One region of the Polaromonas sp. P1_F4 genome, then DNA from elsewhere that is predicted to be linked to it. Evidence: predicted binding sites of a transcription regulator. Region 1 holds the regulator's gene; the other holds the start of a gene.
The links. Region 1 encodes LexA, which represses DNA repair genes until DNA is damaged. Its sites were predicted from a motif close to ACTGTATNNNNATACAGT; they were not measured.
Positions count from the first base shown of each region.

Region 2: AC1DYQ_RS10970 (PA0069 family radical SAM protein) is a predicted target of LexA. The motif match lies at 4,303-4,320, and genes of this name have one in related genera.

Region 1 is NZ_JBFUBP010000001.1:981,180-991,131, forward strand. Features, by position in the region: gene AC1DYQ_RS04635 (D-2-hydroxyacid dehydrogenase family protein) at 1-488, opposite strand, end outside; gene lexA (transcriptional repressor LexA) at 1,164-1,868, opposite strand; gene AC1DYQ_RS04645 (asparaginase) at 2,009-2,965, shown strand; gene adk (adenylate kinase) at 3,062-3,718, opposite strand; gene kdsB (3-deoxy-manno-octulosonate cytidylyltransferase) at 3,905-4,663, opposite strand; gene AC1DYQ_RS04660 (Trm112 family protein) at 4,701-4,883, opposite strand; gene lpxK (tetraacyldisaccharide 4'-kinase) at 4,864-5,934, opposite strand; gene AC1DYQ_RS04670 (ExbD/TolR family protein) at 5,957-6,385, opposite strand; gene AC1DYQ_RS04675 (MotA/TolQ/ExbB proton channel family protein) at 6,382-7,020, opposite strand; gene xseA (exodeoxyribonuclease VII large subunit) at 7,361-8,680, shown strand; gene AC1DYQ_RS04685 (Fe-Mn family superoxide dismutase) at 8,735-9,316, shown strand; gene AC1DYQ_RS04690 (DUF192 domain-containing protein) at 9,383-9,820, opposite strand.
Region 2 is NZ_JBFUBP010000004.1:242,400-252,351, forward strand. Features, by position in the region: gene AC1DYQ_RS10945 (acyl-CoA dehydrogenase) at 1-1,246, shown strand, start outside; gene AC1DYQ_RS10950 (NAD(P)H-dependent flavin oxidoreductase) at 1,345-2,307, shown strand; gene AC1DYQ_RS10955 (acyltransferase family protein) at 2,353-3,468, shown strand; gene AC1DYQ_RS10960 (DOPA 4,5-dioxygenase family protein) at 3,541-3,888, opposite strand; gene AC1DYQ_RS10965 (hypothetical protein) at 3,961-4,227, opposite strand; gene AC1DYQ_RS10970 (PA0069 family radical SAM protein) at 4,374-5,471, shown strand; gene AC1DYQ_RS10975 (GNAT family N-acetyltransferase) at 5,561-6,001, shown strand; gene AC1DYQ_RS10980 (amino acid ABC transporter permease) at 6,022-6,690, opposite strand; gene AC1DYQ_RS10985 (transporter substrate-binding domain-containing protein) at 6,785-7,582, opposite strand; gene AC1DYQ_RS10990 (phosphoethanolamine transferase) at 7,719-9,413, opposite strand; gene fghA (S-formylglutathione hydrolase) at 9,474-9,952, opposite strand, start outside.

The DNA of each region.
Region 1 (9,952 bases):
CCGTAGCTCCATACCCCCAATGTCTTGCCCTTGAGGACGGAGCCGATGCCGAAATTGGGTGGCATCGAAGCTGACTTGAGCCCTGCCTGTTGCCAGGCGCCATGCTTCAAGTGGGCTACATAGTGTGGAATGCGGCGCATGGCGGTCATCACCAGCGCCCAGGTCAGCTCCGCGGGTGCCGTAGGAGACCCAATGCCCTCGGCAACCGCGATGCCGCGTTCTGTGCAAGCCGCGACATCTACATGGCTTCCGACACGGCCTGTCTGGGCAATCAGCTTGAGTTTGGGCAGTTTTTCAATAACTTGCCGGTTGAGCTGGGTTCTCTCCCGGATCAGGACGATGACATCGGCATCCTTGAGGCGGACGGACAGCTGGCCGATGCCTTTAACGGTGTTGGTATAGACCTTGGCGGGGTAGGCTTCCAGCTTGGCCGCGCAGTTCAGTTTCCGCACCGCGTCCTGGTAATCGTCGAGGATCACAATATTCATGCCGATATTGTGCCTGCAAGATTTTTCTTCCTTGCCGCCGGGGTCACTTCCGACTGGGGATTTTGTATCTCAAGGAAACGCACCAGACGGCGCCGCAAAGCGCATAGGCCCGGGCTGAACTTCTGGTGGGAAGCTTGCTGTACCAGTTATCTCAAAGAGGTTTCTCGCTGGCTCATGCGCTCAAGTTCCGCGCAGACGTCGGCCATGCGGCCGGATATCACCATGCGGCCAGCGCACGCTGGGCCGACATTGGAGTCAAACTCACGGACAACTCGCAGCCGGCTGGGCCGGGACGCCTTGACAGAGGGTTGGACGGCAAGAGCACCAGTGGCGCGGGCAGATGGGCCGCGCATTGCCGCGAAATCGCCGGAAGCAAAGGGTAGCGCAAGCTGGTGAGATCTGGGCTGCGCGCCGGCTGGCGCGGAAAAACGGCTTGCCCCAGCCATACCCTGCGCCGGCAATAACAATGACACCAATGCCTGCACGGGGGCCAGCAGGACTGACGACATTGGTGAATGTGAAAAACTGACGATTCCCATGATGAACTCCTGTATGAGAGAGGTTTACACAGGCAGGATTGCAAACTGGCAAATTGCCAGGAAGGCCCCGGCACCAGGGTGTTGGCCATCACAACGGCCAAACGCCCGCCACCTGGTGCGTGGCCAGGTGAGCTGCCTACATCAGCATCGTGTTGCGAATGAGGCCGACGGCCAGACCTTCCAGTTCGAAAGGCTCGCCGGGCTCGACCACAATGGTTTTAAAGTCCGGGTTTTCGGGCAGAAGTTCGATCAGGTGCTTGTTGCGGCGAAAGCGCTTGACGGTCACTTCATCACCCAGCCGGGCCACGACAATTTGACCATTCTTGGCTTCCTTGGATTGCTTGACGGCCAGCAGGTCGCCATCCATGATGCCTGCGTCCCGCATGCTCATGCCGCGGACCTTGAGCAGGTAGTCGGGCTGGCGCTGAAACAGGCTGCTTTCAAAATAATAGGTTTGCTCGACATGTTCCTGCGCGAGAATTGGGCTGCCAGCAGCAACCCGCCCCACCAGAGGTAGGGCGAGTTGGGCCAGGCTTTGCAACGGCAGGGAAAACTGTTTGATTCTGGATTCGTTCAGGCTGCGAAGGGCGTCATTGCGCAAACGTATGCCGCGTGAGGTCCCGCTGACCAGTTCGATGACGCCTTTGCGGGCCAGTGCCTGCAAGTGCTCCTCGGCGGCATTGGCAGAGCGAAAGCCAAGCTCGGCGGCGATTTCAGCACGGGTAGGCGGGGCGCCTGTGCGCGCGATGGCGCTCTGGATCAATTCCAGAATTTGCTGCTGGCGCGCAGTGAGCTTGGGAGCCTCAGAGGGAAAATGCGAAAAGTTATCGAGTGTGCTCATCACTGTTGCTCCTTGAATCACAACTTCAGCCCGTTTGCGTATTGCCTGTTGGCCTTAGGTACGCAACGTTACTGTAGCTGTTTTAATATCCAGTAACTGTATTTTCATCCAGTTTTTAAAAGATTGCAAGTTTACGTCTTATGCATCCTCAAAATATTGTGATTCTGGGCACTGGCGGCACGATTGCCGGGCAGGCTGCGAGTGCGTCGGACAACATTGGCTATACCGCTGCCCAGGTGGGCGTTGAGCAGCTGGTCGCGGCGGTCCCGCCCTTGGCAAGGTTCGGCCCCCTGATGACCGAACAGGTCGCGCAGGTCGATAGCAAGGACATGAGCTTCGAGGTATGGATGCAGCTGGCCAGTCGGGTCAACTACTTTCTGGCCCAGCCGGACATGCAGGGCATTGTCATCACGCACGGAACGGACACGCTGGAAGAGACGGCATATTTCCTTCATGCGGTGTGCCGCCCCGATAAACCCGTGGTGCTGACCTGCGCCATGCGGCCCGCGACGGCGCTGGTGCCTGACGGCCCCCAGAACATGCTGGATGCCATGGCGGTGGCGCGTCATGCAGGGGCGAGGGGTGTTGTTGCGGTGTGCGCCGGAACCATCCACAGCGCGCTGGACGTGCAGAAAGTGCATACCTACAAGGTTGACGCCTTTGACTCCGGTGATGCGGGGCCGATTGGCTATGTGGAGGAAGGATTCCTCAGGTTAATGAGAAATTGGCCTGAAACCCATGTAGAACGGGCGCAAGCAGCTATTAAAATAATAGCGAACTCCGTGGTTCCGGTCCAGTGGCCGCGCGTTGAGATTGTCATGAACCATGCCGGCGCCAGTGGTGCGGTCGTGGACGCGTTGCTGGCGCAGGGTGTTCAGGGGCTTGTAGTTGCCGCCACGGGTAATGGCACCTTGCACCATGCGCTGGAGGCGGCCTTGCTTCGCGCGCGGTCTGCGGGGGTGCGGGTCGTCCGGTCGACAAGGTGCCTCAATGGTCGTGTCTTGCCCACACCGGGGGATCTGTTTTCTGATTCGCAGGGGCTGAGCCCCGTGAAGGCGAGGATAGCGATGATGCTCGAGTTGCTGGCGGAAAGCTGAACCCTGCCTTGCGATTCCAGTCTGCCGGGAACCAGAATGAAAAAAGCCGTCAGATTGACGGCTTTGGGGTGCAGATGGACTCGCTGGAGGCTCGATTCAGCCCGCCAGCGCTTTGAACGCGCGGGCGGTGATCTCGTCAACACCGCCCATGCCGCTGATGGCACGATATTTTGGGGCCAGTTCAGGCTCTGACTTTGCCCAGCTGGAGTAGTACTCAACCAGCGGACGGGTCTGGGCGCTGTAAACCTCCAGGCGCTTGCGGACGGTTTCTTCCTTGTCGTCATCGCGCTGGATCAGCGGCTCGCCGGTCACATCGTCTTTGCCTTCGACCTTGGGCGGATTGAACTTGACGTGATAGGTGCGGCCTGAGGCGGGGTGCGAACGGCGTCCGCTCATGCGCTCGATGATGGCGTCGAAGGGTACGTCGATTTCAAGAACGTAATCCAGCTTGACGCCGGCAGACTTCATGGCGTCGGCCTGCGGAATGGTGCGCGGAAAGCCGTCAAACAGAAAGCCCTTGGCGCAGTCGGGCTGGGCAATGCGCTCTTTGACTAAATTGATGATCAGGTCGTCGCTGACCAGTGCACCCGAGTCCATGATTTTTTTGGCTTCAATGCCCAGCTGCGTGCCGGCTTTGACGGCCGCACGAAGCATGTCGCCGGTGGAAATTTGGGGGATACCGTACTTCTGGCAAATGAAGGTCGCTTGCGTCCCTTTGCCCGCGCCAGGCGCGCCCAACAAAATCAGTCTCATGGATGTCCTCGGATTTTATGAATTCTTGAAGTCAGCCCGAACCGCCGGCCGGTTTCCGCAGGGGCTGCTTGACAGGTATGGAGGGCTGCCGGCACGTCCTGCAGGCCTCACACTTGTGTTTTTCCCAAGGATAGCATGCACCCCTGACAGCAACTTACGAGCCGGCGTCGTGCCGGGGAGGGCAGGTCAGGAAAACAACTTGCGGGCGAGGTCCAGGTCTTCCGGGGTGTCAACGCCCGGCCCGGGCGCGTCGCCGGTGATGTGCACGGCGATGCGATGGCCGTGCCACAGTGCCCGGAGTTGCTCAAGGCACTCCAGTTGCTCGAGTGGCGACTGGGGAAGGCGCGGGAACTCCCGCAGAAATCCCACCCGGTAGCCGTAAATGCCGACGTGCCGGAGTGGCCGGGGCAGGCTGCTGCCGGCCTCCCACCACGCCTTGCCGGTAAAGTCGCGCGCGGCCGGAATGGGTGAGCGGCTGAAGTAAAGGGCCGTATGGCGCGCGTCAAGCACCACCTTGACCACGTTGGGGTTGTTCAGGTCGGCCAGCTGCTGGATGGCATGCGCCGCCGTGCTCATGGCGCAGTCCGGTCGCTCGATGAGCAGGCGCGCGACCGCGTCGATCAAGGCCGGGTCAATCAGCGGCTCGTCACCTTGCACATTCACCACAATGTCGTCGTCCGCGAGTCCCAGCACGCTGCAGGCTTCCGCGAGCCGGTCGCTGCCGCTGGGGTGGTCTTCTCGTGTCAGCACGGCGGCGATGCCGAAAGACGCGCATTTTTCGATGATTTCGTTGCTGTCCGTTGCGACGACGGTGCGCAAGGCGGTGCTTTTCATAGCGCGCTGCGCCACACGCACGACCATGGGTGCACCGCCGATGTCGGCCAGCGGCTTGTTGGGCAGGCGTGTAGAGGCCAGTCTGGCCGGAATGAGGACGGTGAAGCTCATGCTTTCGGGGTCTGGCTTGTTTTTTTCAAGGACTCGTTCACAGGCCGAGCTCTTCGTCGGTCAAGGTCCGCGCTTCGCTTTCCAGCAGCACGGGAAGCCCGTCGCGCACCGGGTAGGCGAGGCGGGCGCTGCGGGAAACAAGTTCCTGTTTTTCCCGGTCGTAGTCGAGCGGGCCTTTGGTCACAGGGCAGACCAGCAGTTCAAGCAGTTTGGTGTCCATGGCCTGATGGTAAGGGAGAAATCAGCGGGGCCAGCCGGGCATCGAGTGCGGCAAAGAACGCTGGTTCGGGCGTAAACACCAAAGGCACGGCCAGAACCTCCTTTTGTGACGTGCCCTGCAGGGCAAAAAGCTTGACAGCGTCTTTTTCAGTGCACAGCACCACGCGCCCTTTGAGTGCCTCCGCTTCCAGGTCTTGATCGGTGAAGTCATGGTGGTCGGGGAGGGCCGTTGTGGCCTGCAGCGTCAGGCCGGTTTCCCTCAGCATTCCGAAAAATGCTTCAGGGTTGGCTATGCCCGCAAGTGCCGCCAGGGGCTGGCCCCGCAGGCTCGCCAGCGAGACCGGTTCGTCCCGGGCGGAATAAGCTTCGTTGCCCAGTTTGCGGTTGGAAACAAACCCTCCAAATGCCGGTTTTTGCCCGGTGTGCAGTACAAAATTCAAGCCAACCCGTTCGCGTGCGGGCCAGGGCTCACGCAATGGGCCTGCCGGTAGCAGCCAACCGTTCCCCACACCTCGGTCGTCGAACACAGCAATCTCGATATCGCGCTGCAGGGCGTAGTGTTGCAGCCCGTCGTCACACACGACTACAGCCGTACCCGGATACGCGGCAAGCAATGCGCGCACGGCGTCTGCACGCTTGCCGGCAACAAAAACAGGCGCACCCGTTGCGCGCTTGATAAGGGCCGGCTCGTCGCCCGTGAGATGAGGGGGTGTACCGGGGATCACCTCCAGGCAGTCAGTGCCGTGCCTTCCATAACCTCGGGACACCACCCCTACCCGTATCTGTTGCGCCTGCAGATGTTTCACCAGGGCAATCACCAGCGGTGTTTTTCCGGCGCCGCCGGCGATGACGTTTCCGACCACGACCACCGGAACGCCAAAATGTTCGGACCGGAGAATGTGACGGCGATACAGCACCCACCGCAGCCGCACGACCAAGCCATAGGCCTGGGCAAGCGGCCAGAGCAGGCATGCCAGCCAACCCCGTCTGTGCCAGGCATTCTGCAAAATCTGTTTCACGTGATGACTGCCATTTCGCCGCGAAGGCTGCATGGAATGGGCAACCGGCCCCGGCCTATCTGGCCCCGGCCGTTGCGGCGCTTTGCGTTGCAAATGTGATTTGCGTCAGCCCCTGGCGGCGTGCGGCCTCCATGACGGTGATGACGGCTTGATGCGTGGCGTTGGCATCGGCGCTGATGATGATGACGCTCTCCTTGCCGGCCTTCGCTGCTTCGGCCAGTGCGGCTCCCAGCACTTCGATGCCACGGCCTTCCACCAGAGTCTTGTTGACCATGTAGCGGCCGTCGCTGCTCACGGCGACGATGACTTCCTTGGGGTAGTCTCGCTGCTGTTCGGCGTTGGCGATCGGCAGTTTGACCTGTAGTTCGGTGAACTTGCTATAGGTCGTGGACAGCATCAGGAAGATCAGCACCACGAGCAGCACATCGATGAAGGGGATCAGGTTGATCTCCGGCTCGTCATGAGGATGGGGGCGGAAGTTCATTTTCTGAGGGTATTGAGGTGGCGTACAAAACGCTCGGCCGCCAGCTCCATCGTCAGTAGATATCCGTCCACGCGCGCCCGGAAATAGCGCCAGAAAATCAGCGAGGGAATGGCCACCATCAGGCCGAAAGCCGTGTTGTAGAGCGCAATCGAAATGCCTTGCGCCAACTGGGCGGGGTTGCCGCCAGCGGCATTGCTCACACCTCCACCACCTGCCTGGGAGCCGAAAATCTCGATCATGCCGATGACCGTACCCAGCAGGCCGAGCAGGGGCGCAGCAGAGGCGATGGTTGCCAGGGCTGCCAGGTATCGCTCCAGCTTATGGGCCGCCTTGCGTCCCGCGCCTTCCAGCGTGGAGCGCAGGTCATCTTCGCTGATCCGGGGATTGATGTTCAGCGCGCGAAAACCGCTGGCAAGCACTTCGCCGAGCAGCGAATTCTGTTCAAGCTGCGCCACGACATCGGGGGAGGGGACGGAGGCGCGGGAGACGGTGATGGCTTCGTCAAGCAGCTTGGCGGGGGCGACTTTTCGGGTTTTTAGGCTGGTAAAACGCTCAATAACCAGAGCAAGGGCCAAGACAGAGCAGGCAACCAGGGGCCAAATCGGCCAACCTGCGGCTTGTATGATCGAAAACAATGCACATCTCCAGGCAGTAAGTTGTGGTGGATTATGGCTTACAGAAACTGCCATCTCGTTGCAGCTGAGCCTGACCTGTTAAATGTTCGCAACTTCACCGCGTGTCGGACGTAGCCCACAGAAGCTGTGGATAACTTTGTTAGCAAGTAGTGGCGCAGAGGCCTGCAAGCCGCGCCAAATCGTGCATGTGACAGAACGATGAAATTTTGAGCAGAATTAAGTTATTCAAAATCAATGAGTTACACGAACTTATCTCGATATCCGCGTGAAACCAGGGGTTTGAGCCTTGAGGGGCGGCGCTCTGTGGAGTATTACACCCGGATTGCCAAGGGGTTTAGGCGTGTTTGATGCATCAGTCCCTTCGGAGAACCCTCAAGCGGCAGCACGCGAGGCGGGTATTCGTGTATGGCCTGTTGGGTCTTTGCTGAGGGCAATTTCGGACAGCCTGGAAGCCCGGTTTAACCCAGTAGCGGTGCGGGGTGAGCTCAGCGGGTTTTCGCGGGCGGCCAGCGGCCACTGCTATTTTTCACTCAAAGATGAACAGGGGCAGGTTCGCTGCGCCATGTTCCGCCGCGCTGCCACGATGCTGGACTTTTCCCCGCGCGACGGCCAATTGGTGGAGCTGCGGGGACGGCTGGGTGTATATGAGCCGCGCGGTGAACTACAACTGGTGGTCGAGTCCATGCGCCAGGCAGGCCAGGGCAACCTTTTTGAACAGTTCCTGCTGCTCAAGGCGAGGCTTGAAGCTGAGGGCCTTTTCGACCCAGGCCGTAAAAGGCCTTTGCCTTTGCTGCCTTGCGCCATTGGTGTGGTGACTTCGCTGGGTGCCGCCGCCTTGCACGATGTCATGAGTGCTTTGCAGCGCCGTGTACCGCACATTCCCGTGGTTATTTATCCTGCCAGCGTACAGGGCGCCCAGGCCGCCGGCGAATTGCGCGCCGCTTTGCTCAAAGCCTATCAACGGCGATCGCTGGACCATGTGGATGTCTTGCTGGTGGTACGCGGTGGCGGCGCCATGGAAGACCTGTGGGCTTTCAATGATGAACAGCTTGCCCGGACCCTGGTGGAGTCGCCCATGCCGGTGATCAGCGGGGTGGGGCATGAAACCGACTTCACGATCGCCGATTTTTGCGCTGACGTGCGTGCGCCCACGCCGACCGCCGCGGCAGAACTCTGCGCGCAGCCCCAAGCTGTCTGGCTGGGTGCGCTGGACTTGGCCCTATCGCGGCTGCAAAACGGCATAGACCGGCAGCTGGAGTCGCACAACCAGCGCCTGGACTGGGCGGCTTCCCGGATCAGCCGGCCGTCGCATCTGGTTACCAGGCAGCATGCCCGCCTGGCCGGGCTCGGCCAGAGCCTGAGCCATGCGGCGCGTTCGGCACTGCAGCACGAACGGCAAAAGCTACAGGCCTTGGGCAGCGACTTCCCGCGCGAGGTGGAGGGCAGCCTGCGGCGCGGCCAGCAGCGCGTTGAGCGCGCGCAGTTGCGGCTTGAATTGCTGGACCCCAAACTGGTTCTGAAGCGCGGCTATGCCTGGCTTGCCGACCTTCAGGGGCAGCCCATTACAAGCCGCGAAAAGACCCATGTGGGACAACCCGTACGCGCTACCCTTGCCGACGGCGAGGTCGATTTGACGGTTTCTGCGCGCAGGCTGATTTAGTTTTTACAATGACATCGTTAAAAGCAGTTTATTCATCACCACGAGGAAAAAATCATGGAACACAAACTCCCCCCGCTACCGTACCCCATCGACGCCCTGGCGCCGCATTACAGCCAGGAAGCCTTTGAATACCACCATGGCAAGCACCACAATGCTTACGTGGTGAACCTCAACAACCTGCAAAAAGGCACTGAGTTTGAAGCCATGACGCTCGAAGAGATCGTCAAGAAATCCAGTGGTGGCGTGTACAACAATGCAGCCCAGATCTGGAACCACACCTTCTTCTGGAGCTGCATGAAGCCTGCTGGCGGCGGCGAGCCTGGCGGCGCGCTGGCTGCAGCCATCAACGCCAAGTTTGGCTCTTACGCTGCCTTCAAAGAGGCTTTCGTCAAGTCGGCCGTTGGCAATTTCGGTTCCGGCTGGACGTGGCTTGTCAAAAAAGCCGACGGCACGGTTGATATTGTCAACACCGGCCCGGCAGGTACCCCGCTCACCACTGCCGACAAGGCCTTGCTGACGGTGGATGTCTGGGAGCATGCCTACTACATCGACTACCGCAACCTGCGTCCGAAATTTGTCGAGACCTTCCTCTCCAATCTGGTGAACTGGAGTTTTGCCGAGGCCAACTTCGCCTGAGGCGAGAAGCCTTCGCTCACAAAAAAGCCGACATGAGTCGGCTTTTTTTGTTTTAAAAGCGAGAAATCAGCGCTTCGCCTCGAAAATCGGGCCGCCCAGTTTGCTGCCGGCCTTGATGCGTTTTCGCGCAAACCAGCCCTTGTTCATTTCCAGGACAAAGCGCACGGGTTGGGCAGAGCAGTGTGGGTCTGTGGTTTGAGGTTTCATGTCGGCGAGGTTCACGATGGTGCCGTCATCCGCCACAAAGGCGGCGGTCAGCGGCAGCAAGGTGTTTTTCATCCAGAAGCACTGCTGGGCTGGCTGCTCGAAGATAAAAATCATGCCTTCCTGTTGCGGCATTTCCTTGCGGAACATCAGGCCGATTTGCCGCTGTTCCGGCGTGAGTGCCACCTGTGCATCAATCAGGTGCATGCCGGCCGACAGCTTGACGCGCTGTAAATTCATCTGGGGACCGTCCTGCGCCGAAGCACCCAGGGGCACAAACAAGGCGGCAACAGCCAGCATCTGGGTGAGGCCCTTGAACGCCCCACGAAAAAAGACAGTACCGGGTTCGAAAAACATAGAGTCACCACGCATGAAGTTGATCGGCCAGCATAAACGACGCGCATAAAAAATGCCCGCACGCGGCGGGCATTT
Region 2 (9,952 bases), on a different contig from region 1:
GCCCGACGGCACGTACAAGGTTTTCGGTACCAAGATCTTCATCACCTATGGTGAGCACGACATGGCCGAGAACATCGTGCACCTGGTGCTGGCGCGCGTCACCGGCGCACCCGAGGGTGTCAAGGGCATCAGCCTCTTTGTCGTGCCCAAGTTCATGGTCGGCAAAGACGGCGCCCTGGGCGCGCGCAACGACGTGCATTGCGTGAGCATCGAGCACAAGATGGGCATCAAGGCGTCGCCCACTGCCGTGCTGCAGTACGGCGACCATGGCGGCGCCGTGGGCTACATCGTCGGTGAAGAAAACCGCGGCCTTGAGTACATGTTCATCATGATGAACTCGGCACGCTACGCGGTCGGCATGCAGGGCATCGCGATTGCCGAGCGGGCCTACCAGAAGGCTGTGGAATTTTCCAAAGACCGCGTGCAGAGCCGACCGGTTGACGGCTCCATCAAGGCCAGCGCGCCCATCATTCACCACCCGGACGTCAAACGCATGCTGATGACCATGCGCGCTTACATTGAAGGCTGCCGCGCCATGGCGTCCGTGGCTGCCGCCGCCTACGACGCGACGCATCACCACCCCGATGCGGATGTGCGCAAGCAGAACCAGGCCTTTTACGAATTCATGGTGCCGCTGGTCAAGGGCTACAGCACTGAAATGAGCCTGGAGGTCACCTCGCTGGGTGTGCAGGTGCATGGCGGTATGGGCTTTATTGAAGAAACCGGCGCCGCCCAGTACTACCGCGACGCCAAGATCCTGACCATCTACGAAGGCACGACCGCCATCCAGGCCAACGACCTGATTGGCCGCAAGACTTCGCGCGATGGCGGCCAGACGGCCAAGGCGATTGCAGCGCAGATCGAAAAAACCGAAAGCGAATTGCTCAGGCAGGGCAGCGCCGACGCGCTGGCCGTGGCCAAGCGCCTGAAGGCCGCGCGCCTGGCATTCATCGATGTGGTGGATTTCGTGGCCGGCAACACCAAAGCCAGTCCCAACGCCGTGTTTGCCGGCAGCGTGCCTTACCTCATGCTCGCGGGCAATGTGGTAGCCGGCTGGCAGATGGCGCGTTCGCTGCTGGTGGCGCAAGAGCAAATCGCGCAGGGCGTTGATGTTGCCTTCATGCAGGCCAAGATCACCACCGCGCGTTTTTATGCTGACCACCTGCTGACCAAGGTGCCCGGCGTGCGCGACAGCATTGTCGATGGTGCAGACAGCGTCACGGCGCTGGCGCTGGATGCGTTCTGATCCTGTACACACTGCTATTTATTTGATAGCTGCTTGCGCCCGTCAGTAAAGGGCTGCGGCATGTTTTTTCTTGAATTCAGAATAACAACGGAGCCACCATGTCCAGACTGCCCGGAGCATTGAACAAGCTGCCTTTGCCCATCATCGGTTCGCCGCTCTTCATCATCAGCAATCCCAAGCTGGTCATCGCGCAGTGCAAAGCCGGCGTGGTGGGCGCCATGCCCGCGCTCAACGCACGGCCTGCATCGCAGCTCGATGAGTGGCTGGCCGAGATCACCGAGGCACTGGCGGCCCACAACAAGGCCAACCCCGATAAGCCGGCGGCGCCTTTTGCCATCAACCAGATCGTGCACAAGTCCAACGACCGCCTGGAGCACGACATGGAAATGTGCGTGAAGTACAAGGTGCCCATCTACATCACCAGCCTGGGTGCACGCGAAGACATCAACGCTGCCGCTCACAGCTACGGCGGCGTGGTGCTGCACGACATCATCAACAACAAATTCGCACGCAAGGCGATTGAAAAGGGCGCTGACGGCCTGGTGGCCGTGGCCGCCGGTGCGGGCGGCCACGCAGGCGTGAAGAGCCCGTTCGCGCTGATCCAGGAAATCCGCCAGTGGTTTGACGGTCCTCTGGCGCTGTCGGGTGCCATCTCTACCGGCGGCGCGGTGCTGGCTGCGCAGGCCATGGGCGCCGACTTTGCCTATATCGGCTCGGCCTTCATCGCGACGGACGAAGCGCGCGCGGCCGACGCCTACAAGCAGGCCATCGTCGACGGCAACTCCGACGATATCGTCTACAGCAGCCTTTTTACCGGCGTGCACGGCAACTACCTCGCGCCGTCGATCCGCGCTGCTGGCATGGACCCGGAGAACCTGCCCGAAGGCGACGTCAAGACCATGAACTTCGGCGGCGGCGAAGGCAGCAAGTCCAAGGCCTGGAAAGACATCTGGGGCTGCGGCCAGGGCATTGGCTCTGTCAGCAAAGTCCAAAGCGCCGCGGCCTTTGTGGACCAGCTCAGGCGCGAGTACGAACAGGCACGCCAGCGGGTCTGTATTTAAGCGCCATCGCTACCTTTGAGCAGCGCTGCGCCTGAAATACCCGCCTTGACCACCGCGACCCGACGCTTTCCCGGCATGGATGCCCTCAAAGGGCTGGCCTGCGTCCTCATTGTTTTGCATCACCTGGCTTTTTACGGCCCGATGTCGGATGTGGTGCACCCGTTTGCGCCGGCCCTGATGGACTGGCTTTACGACTATGGCCGCATGGCCGTGCAGGTGTTCCTGGTCGTAAGCGGTTTTCTGGCGGCGGCCTCGCTCGCGCCACAGGGTGTGGCCGTGTTCGGCGCACCTGGCGCCCTGATCTTTCGCCGCTACTGGCGGCTCGCCAAACCCTATCTGGTGGCGCTGGCCGTGAGCATGCTCGTGGCCGCGCTGGTCAGGCCCTGGTTCGCACATCATTCGGTGCCGGAGGCTCCCACGGTGCACCAACTGCTTGCCCATGTCCTGTTGTTGCAGGACCTGCTCGGGCAGGACGCGCTTTCCGCCGGTGTCTGGTACGTGGCCATCGACTTCCAGCTCTATGCCATGGCGGTTCTCATTTTTGCCTTTGCCCGGCGGTTCCAGTTTCAGCCGCACAACGGCGACGCAACGCACACCACTTCGGTTTCCGCCCCACTCGGTGTGAGCCTCATCCTGCTGGTCGCCTTGGCCTCGCTGCTGTTCTTCAACCGCCTGCAGGCCTTTGATATCACCGCCCTCTATTTCTGCGGCTCCTATGCGCTGGGCATGCTGGCTTTCTGGGCCTCAAACCGCCTTGGCGCGCGGCGCAGCTTCTGGTTGGTGACCCTGGCGGTCATGGGTGGGCTGGCCCTGGCGCTGGATTTCAGGGGGCGCGTGGTCGTGGCGCTCGTTACCGCCTTCGGCCTGGCCGGGCTGGCGGTGCTTCAGCCGCAGGCCTGGCCGGTGCAATGCTTGCAGCAGCGCCGGCTGGTGCAGCTGGGCCAGATGTCCTACTCCGTGTTCCTCATCCACTTTCCGGTGTGCCTGCTGGTCAATGCCATCGTGAGCCACTTCTGGCCCACGCAGCTTGCGGCAAATGTGCTGGGCCTGTTGACGGCCTTCCTGCTGTCGCTGCTGGCGGGCTGGGTGCTGTACCAGTCGGTAGAGTCGCGACCGATTCCTTTGCGGTCGCGCTGGCTGAGTCGCTTTTATTTGCGTTAAAAAAGCAGCTCTGCGCCTTTCTGGACGAGCGCAACCAGCTATTGAATTAATAGCATTCAACCGGAGCCGGGCTCACCGCCTGAACATCTCCAGCTTCAATGCCGCAGGCTCACCAAGCCATGAGGCATGTGTGGTGTGGTCGGCCAGGTCGTCGCCGGTGAGCCCGTGCACAAACACATCCAGCCCGTCGCGGTGTTCTTCGAGCCAGGGAATGACACTGTCAAACGCCGCGCGGTCAAATGCCAGCTGGCAACTCCAGCGCGGGTGCGGCCCCACCTCGCGTTCATGCACACGCCCCACGGCAATCCCGAAAAGTGCACCGGCCTTTTCGCACAAGGCGCGTGCCTGCTCAACGGTGCCGGGCCCGAAATATACGTGGGCGTGATAGCGGGCATAAAGGTTTTCAGGTCGCTGGATCATGGTGGAACGGAAGGGGAGGAGAGGGGAGGGAAAATGGAAAAGGGGCGTACCAATCACGCATTCGATGAGTCCTCAGGCATCCTCCAGAAACGTCAGGGCCGGTAGCGGTACATCGGGGTTTTCTTCGCGAGCTTTTGCATGCGTCTGCTTCATGCGTTGCTGGCAATGCGCCAGGTCTTTCACCTGAAACAGAAAAAACACCTCTGCTGCGTCTTCCGCGTTTTGCCAGAGATGCTTCAGATACATGCCTTGCTTCGCATGTTCATCCGCATCTTTTTCCAGCTGCTGTTTGACGGCGGCCAGCGGCGCGCCGGTGAGTTTTGCCAGTACGTGTGCCATGGGATGTCTCCTGCTTTAAACCCATTATTGCGGGCACTGCTGCAGACATTTGCCAAAGGGTTTTTGTTTGAATATACTGTATTTATATACAGTATTTTCTGCGGCCCTGCCGGGTACCACTACCTTCCACCGAATCTTGTTGCCCTATGTCCGACGCCGTCATTCCTCTCCATGCCATCAAGGGCCGGGGCACTGCTACACGCATGCCGCACCGGTTTGAGAAAGACGTGCGCAACGCATGGGACGACGGCTGGGGTACGCTGGAAGAAGGTGTCTCCAGCGAGGCGCCCCGGATCGAAACCACGGTCACGATGGAAGAAGCGCGCAGCGCCATTGTCGGCAACGATTCGCCCGATATCTTTTTTGACTACAGCATCAATCCCTACCGGGGCTGTGAGCATGGCTGTGTGTACTGTTATGCGCGGCCCACACACAGCTACCTCAATCTTTCGCCTGGGCTTGATTTTGAAACGAAGATCATCGCCAAGCGCAACATTGCCGAGGTGTTGCGCGCCGACCTGCGCAAACGCAGCTATGTTCCCAAGCTGCTCAATATCGGCTCGGCCACCGACTGCTACCAGCCCGCCGAGCGCGAGCTGCGACTGACGCGCAGCATCATTGAGGTGATGCAGGAAGTGCGGCACCCGTTCTCTTTGATCACCAAATCCAGCGGCGTGGAGCGCGACCTCGACCTGCTGGCGCCGCTGGCCGCTGACAAGCTGGCCGCCGCCTACGTGACCATCACCACGCTCGACGGCGAACTCGCGCGCAAGCTGGAGCCGCGCGCGGCCGCACCGCACCGGCGCCTGCGCACCATCCGCACGCTGGCAGAGCACGGCGTTCCAGTCGGCGTCAGCGTGGCGCCGCAAATCCCGTTTGTGAACGAGGACATGGAGCATGTGCTGGAGGCGGCCTGGGAGGCCGGTGCACGCAGCGCGTTCTATACCGTGATCCGCTTGCCCTGGGAAGTGGCGCCCATTTTCAAGGAGTGGCTGGAGCTGCACTACCCGCAGCGCGCCGCGCGCATCATGGCGCGCATCCACGAAATGCGTGGCGGCAAGGATTACGACAGCGACTTCGCCACGCGCATGAAAGGCCACGGCCTGTGGGCCGAACTCATCAGGCAGCGTTTTGAGAAAGCCTGCAACCGGATTGGCTTTAACCGCCAGCGCATTGAGCTGGACATGAGCCAGTTCCGGCCGCCAGCGGCTGCGGGTGCCGAAGGGCAGGGCAGGCTGTTCTGAGGGGGCACGTGTCAGTTCGACGCGAGGGCTATAGTCCAAAAAGCGTGTGCATCACGCCTCATGCCGTTTGAAAATAAAAGGAGTTCACCTTGGCGCTTGACTGGAAATATTCATCGGAAGGCATGGCCGATGCGGACTGGGAAGAGCTCTCCAATCTCTACCGCGTTGCCCCCTTGGGCGACAAGAAGCCTGTGGACCTGCAGGTCGTCTTCTCCAACAGCATGTTCAAGTGTTTTGTGTATGACGCCGGCAAGCTGATCGCTGCGGGCCGTGCGGTAGCAGACGGCAGGGACTGCTCTTACATCTGCGACATCGCAGTGGCGCCGGACCGGCAGGGATCAGGCATGGGCAAAGACATGGTTGCAGCGCTGGTGCGGCTTTCCAGCGGTCACAAAAAAATCATCCTCTACGCGGTCGCCGGCAAGGAGCCGTTTTACCGCAAGCTGGGCTTTCGGCGCATGCTGACCGCGATGGCGATTTTTGCGAATACCGAGCAGGCGATTCAGAGTGGTTTGATCGGCGACACCTGATTCTGGTGACCGGCGCTTCGCTAGCGCAGGTAGCTGCGGTTGAGGCGCACTTCGAGCTTCTTCTGCAGCGTTTCAAACGAGGCACTCATCGCCCAGTAAATGCCCGCCGCCGCCAGGTACAGCGGAAAGGGCTGAAAGGTCGTGGCAATCACTTCCTTGGTCGCCAGCATCAGCTCGCCCACGGCAATCACCGAGACGAGCGAGGTGTCCTTGATCAGGCTGATCAGGCTGTTCGACAGGCTGGGCACTGCCAGGCGCAGGGCCTGCGGGCCGATGACGTAGCGCAGGGTTTGCGCCTGCGTCAGGCCCAGGCTGCGGGCCGCATTCCATTGGCCGTGTTCCACGCCGTTGATCGCGCCGCGGATGGTTTCCGACAGGTAGGCGCCCACGTTCAGGCTCAGGCCCAGGATGCCTGCGCTGATCGGGTCAAACTGGATGCCGATGCTGGGCAGGCCGAAGTAAATGACGAAGAGCTGCACCAGCAGCGGCGTGCCGCGCATGCAGCTGACATACAGCGTTGCAAACTGCGAAAGTACCTGCACCTTGGCCAGCCGCGTGACTGCCACGAGGGTGCCGATGATGGCGCCGAAGAAAACAGACGCCACCGCCAGCAACAGCGTCCACGCCGCGCCTTTGAGCATCAGCGGCAGGGCATCGCGCAGCAACTGGGTCAAGCCGGTCAGGTCCATAAGGGTCTCCACAAATAAAAACCCCGGCGTAGCGCCGGGGTTGTTTTAGGCGCCTGCCGAAAGGCGGCGCGCGGCTGATCGAATGTTACTTCGGTTATTTCACGGCGACAGGCGGCTTGCTCACGTCACGGTCAAACCATTTGTTCGATATCTTCGCGAAGCTGCCGTCGGCTTGCAGGTCTGCCAGCGCCTTGTCGATGGCGGCCTTGAACTTCGGGTTGTTTTTCACAAAAGGAATGCCGGACTTTTCAAGCTCGCCCACGGGCGCACCGGGCTTGAGCGGCAGCTTGGTCTGCTTGACGATGTAGGGGATGAGCAGGCTGTCGTTGAGCGCGGCGTCGATGCGGCCCAGTGCCAGATCCTGCAAATACTCTTGCGCGCCGGGGTAGGTCTTGACGTCGATGCCGCCGACTTTTTTGGCGATGTCGGCGTAGTTGGTGCCCTGGCCCAGGCCGAGCTTCTTGCCCTTGAGGTCGGCCAGCGTCTTGAACTCGCGCTTTTCGTCCTTGCGGATGATCAGCTGCGGGGCGGAGATGGTGTAGGGCTCGGAGAAATCAAAGGTCTCCTTGCGCTTGTCAGTGATGCCCACCTGGTTGATCACCACGTCGTACTTGCCGGCCTGCAGGCCCGCGAGGATGGCGCTCCACTCGCTGGTGGAGAACTCGGCTTTGACGCCCATCTTCTGCGCCAGCGCATTGGCCAGTTCCACTTCAAAGCCGGCGAGCTGGCCGCCCTCCTTGTAGTTGAAGGGCGGGTAGGTGCCTTCGAGCGCAACTTTGAGCGTGCCGCGCTGCTTGACGGTGTCGAGCAAATCCGCTGCGCTGGCGCTAAGCGCGAATGTCAAAAGGAGTGTGGAGGCGATGCTGGAGGCGACAGCCTTGCGAATATTCATATTCAACCCTTGCATAAGAGAATTGTTATTGAGATGAAAAGTGAATATTAAATCTGCCATCACATTGGTGCATGCAGGGCGCCAAAAGCCCTACGGCGCATCCGGATGATCGCAGGCCGGCAGCCGCCGTGCAGATTCAGGGCTTGACGCAATGCGCGTAGATGTCGAGCGCGGCTTTGTAGACGCTGGTCTGCACATTCATCAGACCGAGCACCGAGTGAAAGTAGTTGTCATGGCTCACCGGCGCGTCCAGCTGCTGCTTCAGGCACGCGGTGGTCAGCTTGTTGCGCTGCTCGAACTCGGGCGAGAGCCAGGTGATCCACGGCACGCGCTTTTGCACTTCAGGCGCAATACCGTAGGGCATGCCGTGCAGGTAGAGGTTGTTTTCGCCCAGAGACTCGCCGTGGTCGGCCAGGTACAGCAGGGCCGGCGCGCTGCGCGCTTCCTGTGCCTTGAGCCACTGGATGGATGACGCCAGCAATTTGTCGGTGTAGACGATGCTGTTGTCATAGGCATTGAGCAGGCCTTCATGGCTGCAGCTTTGCAGCGCGTTGTCGGTGCACTCGGGCAGGAATTTTTTGACGGCTTGCGGCGAGCGCTTGTAGTACGCCGGGCCATGGCCGCCCATCTGGTGCATCACGACCACCACGCCTTTGGCGCGGCGCTCGGCCGGCAATGCGGCAATGCGCTCGTCAATGCCGTGCAGCATCACTTCGTCAAAACATTCACCGCTGTCACACAAGCCCGGTACTTTGAGCTGTACTGTGTTGACGTTGGGAACGCGGTCGCACACGCCCTTGCAACCTGACTGGTTGTCTATCCACAGCACGGCCAGGCCCGCGCGCTGTAGCACGTCCAGCATGCCTTCGTAATTGGCCGGGCGTGAGTCATAGGCTTCACGCCCGAAGTTGGAGAACATGCAGGGCACCGACGCAGCCGTGCTGGTGCCGCACGACCATGCGTTGCGCAGGCTCACGACGTTCTCATTTGCGAGCAGCGGGTTGGTGGGCCGGCCGTAGCCGTTGAGCGAAAAGTTGGCGCTGCGCGCTGTTTCACCCAGCACCAGCAACAGTAGCGGTGGCTTGGTTTGGGCTGTGTAATTGGCACCGAGTTTTGCGTCTTCACCCAACGGCAACAGAGTGGATTCGTCGCGCTGGAAGGGCTTGGCCGCGATGGCGCCTAGCGCGTAGAAGGAATTGAGCGGATTGATGAGGTAGCGCACATGCGTGTAGTTGCGCATCACAGAGGCAATGCTCTGGAAGAACAAAAACACCACCAGCACCAGCAGCACACAGGCGCCGGTCAAGGTGGCGGCGTTGGTGAGTACCTGCCGCACTGCGCCTGCACGCCTGACTTTTTGCCGCCACAGGAAAATCATCGGCAGCACCGCCAGCACCAGCACCGTGGCTATCAGTCGCCAGTTCAGCAGGTCGCGTGTTTCGCGCACATCAGTCTGCAGCGTATTGATCATCATGGTCTTGTCGATGACCACGCCATAAGTCACCATGAAATAGGCACCGAAAGCGGCCGACAGCAGAAAGAGCGTGATGGCGGGCTTGAGCGTCCAGCGCCAGGCCAGCACGCTGAGCAGCGCGGTGGTCGCCAGCGCAATCACCAGCGCCAAGGCGATGCTTATGACCGCCGCCTGGCCCCCGGTAAGGCCCGGCAGGCGGGCCAGCTCGCGCCACAAGGCCATATTGCATACCGTGGCGATCCACAGGCTTGCAATGACCACCAGCCACAACGGCCGCATGCCGGCGTCTTGCCGCACAGTGGTCAGATGAACGGGCCGCGATGTGGAGGATGCGGAAGGGGAAGGGCGCAGCGGCATAGCGCTGGATTGTATTGGGGCGGCCTTAATGCAGGCTTAAGGCCTGCTCACGGTCTTCAATCAAGCGGCCACTGCCAGACCCAGCTGCTGCGCATGGTGCCGCAGGTGTTCGGCCATGAAGGTTGCGATGAAGTAGTAGCCGTGGTCATAGCCCACATGGCGGTGTAGCGCCAGCGGCTGGCCCGCCTTGGCGCAGGCGGCTTCAAAGAGCTCGGGGTACAACTGCTCGGCGAGGAATTTATCATCCAGTCCCTGGTCTATGCGGATACCGCCAGGGTAGGGCGCTGCGGGCATCAGGTTCATCAAGGCGGTGGCGTCGTGTTCAACCCAGTTTGATTCATCGCTGCCGAGATAGCCGGTAAACGCCTTGCGGCCCCACGGGCACTGGCTGGGCGCGCAGATAGGTGCAAACGCTGAGACCGATGTGAAAAGATCCGGATGCCTGAGCGCGAGCGTTAACGCGCCGTGACCGCCCATCGAGTGGCCGAAGATGCCGATGCGTGCTGCATCAATCGGCAGGGTGCCCGTCAGAAGCGGCA